Regions from separate parts of the Agathobaculum hominis genome, predicted to be linked through region 2. Evidence: predicted binding sites of a transcription regulator. Region 2 holds the regulator's gene; each other region holds the start of a gene.
The links. The regulator Rex, encoded in region 2, represses fermentation and respiration genes when NADH is low (regulators of the CRP and FNR family bind a similar motif). The targets are predictions, from matches to a motif close to ATTGTTAANNNNTTAACAAT.
Positions count from the first base shown of each region.

Region 1: a site for Rex is predicted at 2,237-2,256, ahead of H8S02_RS08260 (acyl-CoA dehydrogenase). Genes of this name have one in related genera too.
Region 3: a site for Rex is predicted at 2,340-2,359, ahead of H8S02_RS08835 (butyryl-CoA:acetate CoA-transferase). Genes of this name have one in related genera too.

Region 1 covers NZ_JACOPK010000006.1:198,246-202,403, reverse strand. Annotated here, with positions in the region: partial or broken gene H8S02_RS12580 (acryloyl-CoA reductase electron transfer subunit beta) at 1-101, opposite strand, end outside; gene acrB (acryloyl-CoA reductase electron transfer subunit gamma) at 122-922, opposite strand; gene H8S02_RS08260 (acyl-CoA dehydrogenase) at 944-2,095, opposite strand; gene asnB (asparagine synthase (glutamine-hydrolyzing)) at 2,456-4,158, shown strand, end outside.
Region 2 covers NZ_JACOPK010000009.1:90,228-94,385, reverse strand. Annotated here, with positions in the region: gene H8S02_RS10240 (aconitate hydratase) at 1-513, shown strand, start outside; gene H8S02_RS10235 (isocitrate/isopropylmalate family dehydrogenase) at 620-1,777, shown strand; gene H8S02_RS10230 (redox-sensing transcriptional repressor Rex) at 1,881-2,528, shown strand; gene H8S02_RS10225 (AraC family transcriptional regulator) at 2,587-3,450, opposite strand; gene H8S02_RS10220 (MATE family efflux transporter) at 3,646-4,158, shown strand, end outside.
Region 3 covers NZ_JACOPK010000007.1:116,906-121,063, reverse strand. Annotated here, with positions in the region: gene H8S02_RS08850 (amino acid ABC transporter ATP-binding protein) at 1-497, opposite strand, end outside; gene H8S02_RS08845 (amino acid ABC transporter permease) at 510-1,148, opposite strand; gene H8S02_RS08840 (transporter substrate-binding domain-containing protein) at 1,241-2,104, opposite strand; gene H8S02_RS08835 (butyryl-CoA:acetate CoA-transferase) at 2,403-3,743, shown strand; gene H8S02_RS08830 (HD domain-containing protein) at 3,797-4,158, opposite strand, start outside.

The DNA.
Region 1 (4,158 bases), on a different contig from region 2:
ATCAGCTCGAGTACGGTCGGCTGCAGCTTGCCCTGACGCTGCTCACAGAATACCCATACGCCGGAAAAATCGGCGAGGTTGGTGTTATTGAAATCAGCCATTGTAAGTGTTCTCCTTTCGATCAGATAATGTGCTTCTTCAGCAGTTCAGCTGCGAGAGTCTCGCAGGTAGCCTTGTCAGCGCCCTCGAGCATCTTGCCCTGACCCTTCTGGGGAGGAGTGAACGACTTGAAGATGTTGGTCGGAGAACCCTTCAGACCGATGGTGGTCGGGTCGATCAGCGGATCGTCCTTGAGTGCGTTGTAGTCGAGTACGGAAACCGGCTTGGAGTAGCAGTCCATGATGCCGCCGAGAGACATGTAACGCGGCGTGTTGAGCTCCTTGATGCAGGTCAGCAGGCACGGGGTCTGGGTCTCGATGGTCATATGGCCGTCCTCGAGCATGCGCTTAACGGTAACGGTGGTGCCGTCGACCTTGACGTCTGCTGCGTAGGAAATCTGCGGGATGTTCAGCTTCTCAGCGATCTGAGAGCCTACCTGAGCAGTATCGCCGTCGATTGCCTGACGGCCGCAGAATACGATGTCATCAGCCTCAACGCCGATGTTCTTGATCGCAGCTGCGAGGATCTGAGAGGTTGCGAAGGTATCGGAACCGCCGAACTCACGGCCGGAAACCAGAACGCCTTCGTCAGCGCCCATAGCGATCAGCTCACGCAGCATGCCCTCTGCCGGGGGAGGACCCATGGTAACGACAACGACCTTGCAGCCGTTTGCGTCCTTGAGCTTGAGAGCGGCCTCAACAGCGTTAAGGTCGTCCGGGTTGATAATGGTTGCCATAGATGCACGGTTCAGGGTGCCGTCGGGATTGACTGCTACCTTGCCGGAGGTATCCGGAACCTGCTTTACACAAACAATTGCCTTCATAGTTCAGTTTTCCTCCTTTTCTTAGCGCAGTACCTGACCGGCGATGACCATTCTCTGAACCTGAGAAGTGCCCTCGTAGATCTCGGTGATCTTAGCGTCGCGCATCATGCGCTCCATCGGGTACTCACGGATGTAGCCGTAGCCGCCGTAGATCTGTACGCACTTGGTGGTGACGTCCATTGCGACCTCGGAAGCGTACAGCTTGGCCATAGCAGCTTCCTTGGTGAACGGCAGGCCAACGTCGTGGTTGAATGCAGCGCGGCGAACGAGCAGGCGTGCTGCGTCGATCTGGGTAGCCATGTCTGCTACCATCCACTGCAGGCCCTGGAACTTGTCGAGGGTCTTGCCGAACTGTACGCGCTCCTTCATGTACTGAACAGCCTTGTCCAGTGCGCCCTGCGCGATGCCGAGTGCCTGAGCTGCGATGCCGATACGGCCGCCGTCCAGGGTCATCATAGCGATCTTGAAGCCGCCGTTCTCCTTGCCGAGCAGGCGGTCTGCCGGAAGATGTACGTCCTCGAAGATCAGCTCAGAGGTCTGAGAACCGCGGATGCCCATCTTGTGCTCGATCTTGCCGATGGAGAAGCCCGGATCGTCCTTGTCGACGATGAAGGCGGAAATGCCGTGGTTGCCCTTGCTCTTGTCGGTCATAGCGAATACGACATAGGTATCAGCGCGGCCGCCGCCGGTGATGAATACCTTAGAGCCGTTCATGATGTAGGAGCCGTCCTCCTGCTTGACAGCAACGGTCTGCTGTGCAGCGGAGTCGGTGCCTGCGTTCGGCTCGGTCAGACCGAATGCGCCGAGCTTAGCGCCTTCCTTGGCGGTGATCAGCGGACGCAGCCACTTTTCCTTCTGCTCCGGAGTACCGAACGCGTAGATCGGCCAAGCGCCCAGAGTGCCGTGTGCGGAAATGATCGCGCCGGTGGTCGCGCATACGCGGCTCATCTCTTCGATCGCGATGGTGTAGCAGACGTAGTTGCCGCCCGAGCCGCCGACTTCCTTCGGGAACTGAATGCCCATCAGACCGTACTTCATCAGCTTCTGAACGGTCTCTTCCGGATAACGCTCCTGCTCGTCGATCTCTGCCGCGATCGGCTCTACTTCATTCAGAGCGAACTGACGGCACATCTTCTGGAACAGTGCTTCTTCTTTTGTAAGCCTAAAATCCATGCCATAAACCTCCCAAAAATATAAATCGTGGGTAAAACACAAAAATACAGTGTCCATCAGCCTCTCTGCCGCAGGACACTTTCAGGTGCTGACACCCTACTTTGGAGCATGTCTATTCTCTATTATACTGTCCGAAAGTCATTTGTCAAGGATTTAACATTCTTTTTTTCTATAAAAACCGATCCCCGTTTTTGTGCATATCTTCTATGAAAATGTGCGTGCGCTATACATAAATGCACGCATTTGTTGCATTTGTGATTTTTTTGGCAAACTCTTGGTGAACTCTTTGCATATTACTGGTTGCTTTGGAATACAAATGTTAAGTCCCGGCAAAATAAATTTTACAGGAGGAAATTTTTCATGTGCGGAATTGGAGGCTTTGTCGATTTCGACCGCGACGCGCGGCGCGGCGGCCCGGTGCTCAGCGCGATGGACCGCCGGCTCCGGCCGCGCGGGCCGGATGCGTCCGGCACCTACACCGACCCCGACGCGGCGCTCGTGCACCGCAGGCTGATCGTCATCGACCCCGAGGGCGGCGCGCAGCCCATGCTCTCGCCCGACGGGAACACCGTGCTCGTCTACAACGGCGAGCTGTACAACACAGACGAGGTACGGGATTCGCTCACCGCCCTCGGCCATGTTTTCCGCAGCCGCTCGGATACCGAGGTCGTGCTGCACGCCTTTCTCGAATGGGATACGGACGCTTTCGCGCGGCTCGACGGCATTTTTGCCTTCGCGCTCTGGCAGAAGACCGAGCGGCGGCTCGTCCTCGTGCGCGACCGTCTGGGCGTCAAGCCGCTGTTCTGCTGTCCGACGCGCAGCGGTCTTGTGTTCGGCTCGACCATCGACACCGTGCTCTGCCACCCGGAGGCCGAGCCGGTGCTCGATGAGGACGGTCTGCGCACCGTGCTGCTGCTCGGCCCTGCGCGGCCGCCCGAAAGCGGCGTATTCCGCGGCATATCTTCGCTCCTGCCCGGCAGCTTTGCCGTGCTGACGCCCGAAGGGTTCCGCAGGACTGCCTACTGGCGTCTGGAGGCGCACGAGCATGAGGACGACCTCGACGCGACCGTTCAGCGCACCCACGACCTCATCACCGATGCTGCGCAGCGGCAGCTCGTCAGCGACGTCCCGCTCGCCTGCTTTCTGTCGGGCGGCCTCGACTCGTCCATCCTGTCCGCCGTCGCCGCACGCGCTTATGCGTCCCGGAACGAGACGCTTCACACCTGGTCGGTCGACTACCGTGAAAACCAGCGGTATTTTGTCAAAAACAGCTTTCAGCCGACCGATGACCGCGATTTTGCGGCGCTGATGACGGATTTTCTCGGCACGCATCATCACCGCGTCGTGCTCGACCCGGAGGCGGTCTGCGCTGCGCTCCGCCCTGCCGCCGAAGCGCGCGGACTGCCCGGCATGGCGGACGTAGACTCCTCTCTGCTGCTGTTCTGCGCGGCCGTCAAGCAGGGCGGCACGACCGTCTGCCTGTCGGGCGAATGCGCGGACGAACTGTTCGGCGGCTATCCCTGGTACCACCGCGAGGAGATCCTGTTCGAGGACACCTTTCCGTGGTCACGGTCGGTCTCGCTGCGGCTCGGCCTGCTGCGCGGGGGCGTCGTGAAAAACGGCGCGGAATTCATCCGCGAGCACTATCTTTCGACCTGCCGCCGTGCGCCCAGGCTCCCCTCGGACAGTCCGAAGGACGCGCGCATGCGCGAGATGTTCGTGCTCAACCTCGACTGGTTCATGGCGACCCTTCTCGACCGCAAGGACCGCATGAGCATGTATTCCGGACTCGAAGTCCGCGTGCCGTTCTGCGACCACCGCATCGTCGAGTACGCCTACAATATGCCGTGGGCGTTCAAGGCGCTGGACGGCCGCGAAAAGGGCATCGTCCGCCGTGCATTTGCCGATGAGCTGCCCGAAGCGATCGTTTCCCGCCGAAAAAGTCCCTATCCGAAAACCTTTCACCCGGTCTACGCCCGTCTTTGCGCCGAGGGCGCGCGCCGCATCCTTGCGGACAGGAATTCGTTCGCCGCCGCTCTGTTCGACCGCGAAGCCGTCGATCG
Region 2 (4,158 bases):
AAGACCGAGGACAACATCACCACCGACCATATCCTTCCGGCCGGCGCGAAGCTGCTCCCGTACCGCTCGAACGTCCCGTTCTACTCCAACTACTGCTTCATCAACGTGGACAAGGATTTCCCGTCCCGCTGCAAGGAGCAGGGCGGCGGCATCATCGTCGGCGGCGCAAACTACGGTCAGGGCTCGTCCCGTGAGCATGCGGCGCTCGTTCCGCTGTATCTGGGCGTCAAGGCTGTCCTGTGCAAGTCCTTCGCGCGCATCCACAAGGCAAATCTGGTCAACTCCGGCATTATTCCGCTGACCTTCGCAGATCCGGCGGATTACGATGCGATCAATCTGCTCGACGAGATCTCTCTGCCGAACGTTCTCGAGGAAGTAAAGAACGGCGAGCAGGTCACGGTCGTCTGCGGCGGCAGGACCTTCAAGGCAGACTGCGAGGTCTCCGAGCGTCAGCGCCATGCGCTGCTCGCGGGCGGCACGCTGCTCTACGCGCGTCAGCAGGCGAACAAGTAAGAGCTGAAACCGGGGCGGCGGACAGGAGAGAATGTCTGTCCGGTCCGCCTTGACAGAATGACGTTAATTTGTTAAAATAATATCAATGCGACAGGAGGACAACCCAATGTCTATCGACCAGTCTGTTCTGGATAAATTTGAAGCAGTAGTAGAGAGCCAGCGCAAGCGTATCATGGATATGAAGGCGCAGGACGATTTTATTGATTATTCCAAGCTCGACAAGCTCATCATCGGCGTGTGCGGCGGCGACGGCATCGGCCCGATGATCACCGGCATGGCGCAGCACGCACTTGAGGTTCTGCTCGCAGACAAGGTAAAGGCCGGCAAGGTCGAGTTCCGCGTCATCGACGGCCTGACCATCGAGCGCCGCGCCGAGCTCGGCTGTGCGATTCCGCCCGACGTCATGGAGCAGCTCAAGCAGTGCCATGTTATCCTGAAGGGCCCCACCACGACCCCGCGCAAGGGCGATCCGTGGCCGAACGTTGAGTCCGCGAACGTTGCCATGCGCAAGGGTCTCGACCTGTTCGCGAACGTCCGTCCGGTAAAGGTTCCGGAGCTCGGCATCGACTGGACGTTCTACCGCGAGAACACCGAGGGCGGCTACGCTGTCGGCTCGCAGGGCGTGCAGATCGACGACGATCTGTTCATCGACTTCACCGTTGCGACCTCGCAGGGCTGCGAGCGCATCGCGCGTCTGGCCTTTGATTATGCGCGCAAGACCGGCAAGAACCGCGTTTCCTGCGTCACCAAGGCGAATATCATCAAGACCACCGACGGCAAGTTCCTTGATACCTGCCAGAAGGTTGCCGCAGAGTACCCGGAGGTTGTTTTTGACGACTGGTACATCGACATCATGACCGCAAAGCTGCTCGACGACAAGCGCCGCCGCGACTTCAAGGTCGTTGTCCTGCCCAATCTGTACGGCGACATCATCACCGACGAGGCAGCTGAGATCCAGGGCGGCGTCGGTACCGCAGGCTCGGCGAATATCGGCAAGCGCTACGCAATGTTCGAGGCCATCCACGGCTCTGCACCGCGCATGGTCAAGGAAGGCCGCGCAAAGTATGCCGACCCGTCCTCCGTGCTGCGTGCAGCCGTCATGCTGCTCGAGCATATCGGTGAGATCGAGCTGGCGAAAAAGCTCGACCGTGCGCTCGACATCTGCATGGTTGAGGAGCGCAAGGTCGTTGTGACCGGCCGCGATACCGGTGCGACCGCACAGGAGTTCACGGATTACGTTCTCGAGACGATCGCAAAGCTTTAATCCAAGTTGATAACAGTGGTGCGTGCCTTGCGGAGGGAGTTTGCAGGGCACGTGCGCATTCTCGGAAGCAAAGGAAGAAAATAACGAAGAGAGGGGAGAGACGGTGGAACACAGGCAAGAGGTATCTAAAGCGGTAATTCAGCGTTTACCGCGATATTATCGCAACATCTGCGAGCTGAAAGCCGAAGGCGCGCAGCGCATCTCCTCGCGCGCACTGGCCGAGCGGATGGGGCTGACGGCGTCGCAGATCCGGCAGGATTTCAACTGCTTCGGCGGCTTCGGTCAGCAGGGCTACGGCTACAATATCGAAAAGCTGCAGGAGGAGCTCGGCGCGATCCTGGGCCTGCGCGCAGGACGCACGGCGATTCTTCTGGGCGCCGGCAACCTCGGCCGCGCCTTGCTCAACAACTTCAATTTCTCTGCGAGCGGCTTTGAGCTGCTGTGTGCATTCGACGCCAGTCCGGAGCTGATCGGCCGCAGCTTTGGCGGCTATGAGGTGAGGGACGCAAAAGAGCTTGACCACTATATCGACGAACTCCACCCGGATGTTGCGGTGCTGACCATCCCGCGCGGCAACGCGCCGGCGATCGCGCGCAGTCTGGTCGAGCGCGGCATCCGCGGCCTGTGGAACTTCACGGGCGAGGATCTGCATCTGGAGGGACTCGGTGTTCCGGTCGAGAATGTACATCTGTCGGACAGCCTTATGACGCTGTGCCAGCTTGTCGGCATGGCTGAGGAGAACGAGGACTGAGACCATAAAACGAAAGGGAGAGCACGGAAATAGCTGTGCTCTCCCTTTCTTTTGCAGTTTACAGCAGATTGTTTCGAAACTGGGTGGGGGACTGGCCGGTTTTCGAGCGGAATGCCGCGATAAAATTGACCTCGCTCCGAAATCCCACGCGGAACGCGATCTCGCTGACCGAAAGGCCGGTCGAGTGCAGCAGCGATTTCGCCTCGTCGATACGGTGGAGCATGATATACTCATGCGGCGAAAAGCCGGTCGAGGCGCGGAAAATGCGCGAGAAATGCGATGTACTGAGGTTGACGTGCGCGGCGATGCTGCGGACCGGGAGCTCCTCGGTCAGATGGCTGTCGATGAAGCGCACAGCCTGCGCGACTGCGTCGTTTTCTGCGGGACTGTGCGCGCGCTGCGGCAGGAGCAGGCCGCACAGAATGCGGTACAGGGCCTGCGAGCGCTCGACCTCACTGGTTTCGCCGGTCCGCAGGCCGAGGATGAGCTGCGCAAGCTCCTGCTCGAGATGCAGCGCGGCGGCAGGCGTGAACACCTGTCTGCCACCGTGAAAGGCGATGATCTGCTCGAAAAATGCGCCCGAGTTCGCTCCGTCGAAGTGCAGCCAGAGCGCTTCTGCGTCACTGTGCGTGAAAAAGCGGTGAGGTCTGCGGCAGTCCACGAGCGCAGCCTGTCCGCGCTCGACCGAAAATTCGTGGTCGGTGCGGACGTACATCGTCCCGGCGCGCACATAGAGCAGATAGAAGTTGCGGTGGCTTTCGAGATGCGCGATCTCGCAGTTGTCGCGGAAATCATAATTTTCATCGTAGTAATAATGCCCGGCGCGCGTGATGTAGTAGAACAGTCCGCGCGCGACCGTGCCGGGGGTGGCAAAGAAGCGCTCTGAACGCGCGAGCACCCCGGCTTCTTCTGTGACCTTCATGACGGCAGCCTCCTTTTTGTGATTGCTGTCATTATAGCACAAAATATAAATAGATTGCAGTGTTTTGTTATTGTCAATGGCATGAATTTTCGGTAATATCTTAATAAGGAAACATCCGAAGGAGAATACGAGGGGTGCAGAAAGAAAAATCCTGCAAAACCCGTTCTTTCGCCGGATGGTTTGGGGGAATATGCTATGATAAAGGAAAAGACGTTTTATAAGTCGTTTATGATTTTAGCGCTGTCTCTGGCGCTGCAGAATCTGCTGACCTACGGCGTCAACATGATGGATACGCTCATGCTCGGACGTTACAGCCAGAACGCGATGGGCGGCGTCAGTCTGTGCAACCAGATCCAGTTCCTGCTCCAGATGCTGGTCGTCGGCGCGGGCGAGGGCGCGGTCGTTATGGGCTCGCAGTACTGGGGCAGGAAAAAGCTCGAGCCCATTCCGCACATCATCGGTGTGGCGCTGCGCTTCGGCGGCGCGCTCGCAGTGCTGCTGTTCATCCTCGTATTCGGCTGGCCGAACCAGATCCTGAGCCTGCTCTCGAACGACCCGGCAGTCATCGCGGAGGGCGCGAAATATTTCAGCATCATCCGCTATACCTACGTCATCTTCACCATCACGAATATCCTTGTCGCGTCGCTGCGTTCGATCGGCGTGGTCAGGATCGGCTACATGATCTCCGGCTCGACGCTCGTCATCAAC
Region 3 (4,158 bases), on a different contig from region 2:
ATGGCGACGCGCTGCTGCTGGCCGCCGGAGAGCTGGTGCGGATAATGGCTCATGCGGCCCTCGAGGCTCATCCGGGTAAGCAAGTCAATCGCACGGTGCTCGATCTGCTCGTGAATCTCGCGCTTGTTCTTCTTATAGTCGGGCTGCTCCTTTGCGAGCAGCAGGGGAGCGAGCATGACGTTTTCGAGTGCGGTGTACTGCGGGAACAGGTTGAAGGACTGAAAAACCATGCCGAAGTGCAGACGGCTGCGGCGGATTTCAGCGTCGCTCTTGGCGGCATGATCTGCCGCGTCGAACAGCGGCTCGCCGTTTACGATGATCTGGCCCTCGTTCGGCGTTTCGAGAAAGTTCAGACAGCGCAGGAGTGTCGTTTTGCCCGAACCGGACGAGCCGATGATGGCGAGCGCCTTGCCGCGCTCGAGCGAAAAACTGATATCCTTCAGAACCTTGGTCGAGCCAAAGTTTTTATACAGGTTCTTGACCTCAAGAATAGGCATTTCGGCGCCTCCTTACTTAAAATAGTCCATTTTCTTCTCAATCCAGCCGAACAGCAGGGTGAGAAGGCCGTTGAATACGAGGTAAAAGACCGCGGTGTAGAACAGAGGCCAGATGATGCCCTTGCTCTTGATGAACTTTTCGCCCATCCACAGCACCTCATAGACCGCGATGGTGCGCGCGAGCGCGGTATCCTTGACGAGGTTGATAAACTCGTTGCCCATCGGCGGGATGATGCGCTTGATGACCTGAAGCAGTGTGATCTTGAAGAAGATCTGTGTCTTGGTCATGCCGAGCACCTGACCGGCCTCATACTGACCGTTCGGGATGGCCTGAATGCCGCCGCGGAAAATCTCGGAGAAATAGCAGGCGTAGTTGATGACGAACGACAGCAGAGCGGCGCCGAAGCGCGGCGCCTGCATGCCCCACAGCAGCGCGGGGCCGTAAAAGATGACGATGATCTGGAGCATGAGCGGCGTGCCGCGTACCGCCCAGACGACGGTCTTGACGAGGGCGCGCAGCGGCGTGAAGCGGCTCATCGAGCCGAAGCTGATGATGAGTCCGAGCGGCAGCGCGAACACGAGCGTCAGACAGAAAAGCTGTATCGTGGTAACGAAGCCGCCCATCAGGCTTAGGGTTACGTTAGCAAACATGGTTGGTTCTTCTCTTTATCCTCTCTGAATGCAAAGGCAGAAGACGAATTGATGCCCTCTGCCTTGCGCTGATTTTTTATTTAGTTGCAGGATTACGGAGCGACGATAGCTTCCTGTACGCCGTACTTCTCTGCGAGCTTTTCAACCGTGCCGTCCTCGTAAGCGGACTTGTAGAAATCGTTGAATGCAGCGGTCAGATCGGAGTCCTTGCGGAAGCCGACAACGTAGTTTTCCGGCTCGTCGCCGTTTGCTTCGTTGAGGTCGAGCGTGTAAACGAGGTTCGGGTAGCTGGTGCCCTCGCCGATCATCGCGCCGGCCATCAGCAGGTCGATAACGCAGGCATCAGAGGTGCCGGCAGCAACTTCCATCAGGGCATCTGCCTGAGACTGTACCTCGGTAGCGGTCAGACCGAGCGCATCAGCGGCAGCAGCGCCTGCGGAACCAGCCTCAACTGCGAAGGACAGCCCCTTAACGCCGTCCAGATCCTTGGCAGCGTCCGCCTTATCGGACGGAACGACAACGACCTGTGCGTTGGTCGCATACGGGCTGGAGCAGTTCATCGAGGTCTTGACCTCGTCGGTCAGCGTCATGCCGTTCCATACAGCGTCAACGCCCTTGCCGTCAAGCTCCATGACCTTGTTGTTCCAGTTGATCTCAAGAAACTCAGCCTCAACGCCGATGCTCTCGGCAAAAGCCTTTGCCATGTCGGCGTCAAAGCCGATCCACTCGTCCGAGCCGTCTTCCTTATAATCCATCGGCGCGAAATCGGTGATGCCGACGACCAGCTTGCCCTGGCTCTTGACGTATTCCAGATCGCTGTCTGCGGAAGCGGACGTATCAGCGGCAGCGCTGCCAGAAGCGGTGTCGTCGGTCTTCGCGGTGGAGCCGCAGCCGGCGAGCATGGATACACTCAGTGCGCCTGCGGAGAGCAGCGCGAGCAGTCTCTTGGTTTTCATAGGGATATCCTCCTAAAATTCAGTGGTTAGCTTGTTTACTATTATAACACTTTACTGTGATAAATCAAGAGGGGAAATGAAAAAATTTTTTTACGGCGCAGAAAAAACGTCAGGGGAGGAGTGATGTGCATATTTTAACCGATACGGTGGCAAAACAGGACTGTTCTGGTGAAATGATGGGTATATTGTCCGGGATTGCTTGACCGAAACAGAGGAATATAGTATAATGTATGCGATTGTTAAAGAATAAACAAGGAGCGCGAAACGAAAACACGCTCCGCATCAGGAGGTCATATCAATGGATTTCGCAGCACTTTATAAAAGCAAGCTGACGACGCCCGAGGAGGCCGTCAAGGTCGTCAAGAGCGGAGACTGGGTCGATTACGGCTGGTGCACCGGCACGCCGAACGCGCTCGACAAGGCGCTCGCCGCACGCATGGACGAGCTGGAGAACGTAAACTTCCGCGGCGGCGTGCTCATGCGTCGGCCGGCGATTTTCGATGTGCCGGATGTTGCAGACAAGCTGACCTGGAACTCCTGGCATATGTCGGGCATCGAGCGCAAGGCCTGCATGGAGGGCTTCGGCTTCTACTCCGCGCTGCGCTACTCCGAGCTGCCGCGCTGGTACCGTGAGAACGTCGGCCGCATCAACGTTACCATGATCCAGGTCGCTCCGATGGATGCGCAGGGCTGGTTCAGCTTCGGTCCGCAGGCGTCCCACCTCAAGGCAGTCTGCGAGGCTTCCGATGTTGTTATCGTCGAGGTCAACAAGTATATGCCGCGCTGCCTCGGCCTGTATGAGGAAGCGATCCATGTTTCCGAGGTCGATATGATCGTCGAGAATGATGAGCCCATGCCGCAGATGGGCGGCGGCGCTGCACCGACCGCAGTCGATGAAGCGGTCGCAAAGCTGATCGTTGAGGAGATCCCGAACGGTGCGTGCCTCCAGCTGGGTATCGGCGGCATGCCGAACACCGTCGGCGCGATGATCGCAGAGTCCGACCTCAAGGATCTCGGCGTCCACACCGAGATGTACGTTGACGCTTTTGTTGACATCGCAAAGGCGGGCAAGATCAACGGCTCGAAAAAGGCCATCGACACCGGCAAGCAGGTGTTCGCGTTCGGCGCAGGCACCCAGAAGCTGTATGATTATGTGAACAACAACCCCGAGTGCATGTCCGCTCCGGTTTCCTACACCAACGATGCGCGCACCATCGCGCAGATCGACAACTTCATTTCGATCAACAACATCGTTGACGTTGACCTGTTCGGTCAGATGAATGCGGAGTCCGCAGGCATCAAGCAGATCTCCGGTGCAGGCGGCCAGCTCGACTTCGTGCTCGGCGCATACCTGTCCAAGGGCGGCAAGAGCTTCATCTGCTGCTCGTCCACCTTCAAGAAGAAGGACGGCACGCTCGAAAGCCGCATTCGCCCGACGCTTGAGACCGGTTCGGTTGTCACCGACGCCCGTCCGTGCGCACACTGGTTCGTAACCGAGTACGGCAAGGTCAACCTCAAGGGCCTGACTGCATGGCAGCGTGCGGAAGCGCTGATTTCGGTTGCGCACCCGGATTTCCGCGAACAGCTGATCAAGGACGCAGAGAAGATGCGTCTGTGGAGACGCTCCAACAAGCGATAATTCCAGAGAGATACGCAAAGAGCGCGAACATTGTGTCCGCGCTCTTTCTGTCTTTATATAATGTATGGCTCTGAGAGAAAAATATCATCGAGCAGCTTTTTGCCGCTGTCCGTCCGGAACAGACGCTCGCGCGCGGAGGCAATGCTTTCGCGCGGCAGACTGTCCTCGTCCGCGTTGACGAGAAAATCCGCCTCGAGCAGAATGCGGAAATCGGTGTTCTCGCCGGCCTGACAGCTGTGATGATGGGCGATCAGCCAGCAGATGCGTTCGATCTCGCTTTCGTCTGCGCCTGCCGCAGAGAGCAGCGGACAGGCGACCGCAGGCCCCTCCTGCTCCTGATACGGACCGGCGGACGAGCCGTGGCGGCGCTCGGCTTCATGGATACCGATGTCGTGCAGCAGCGCCGCGGCCTCGA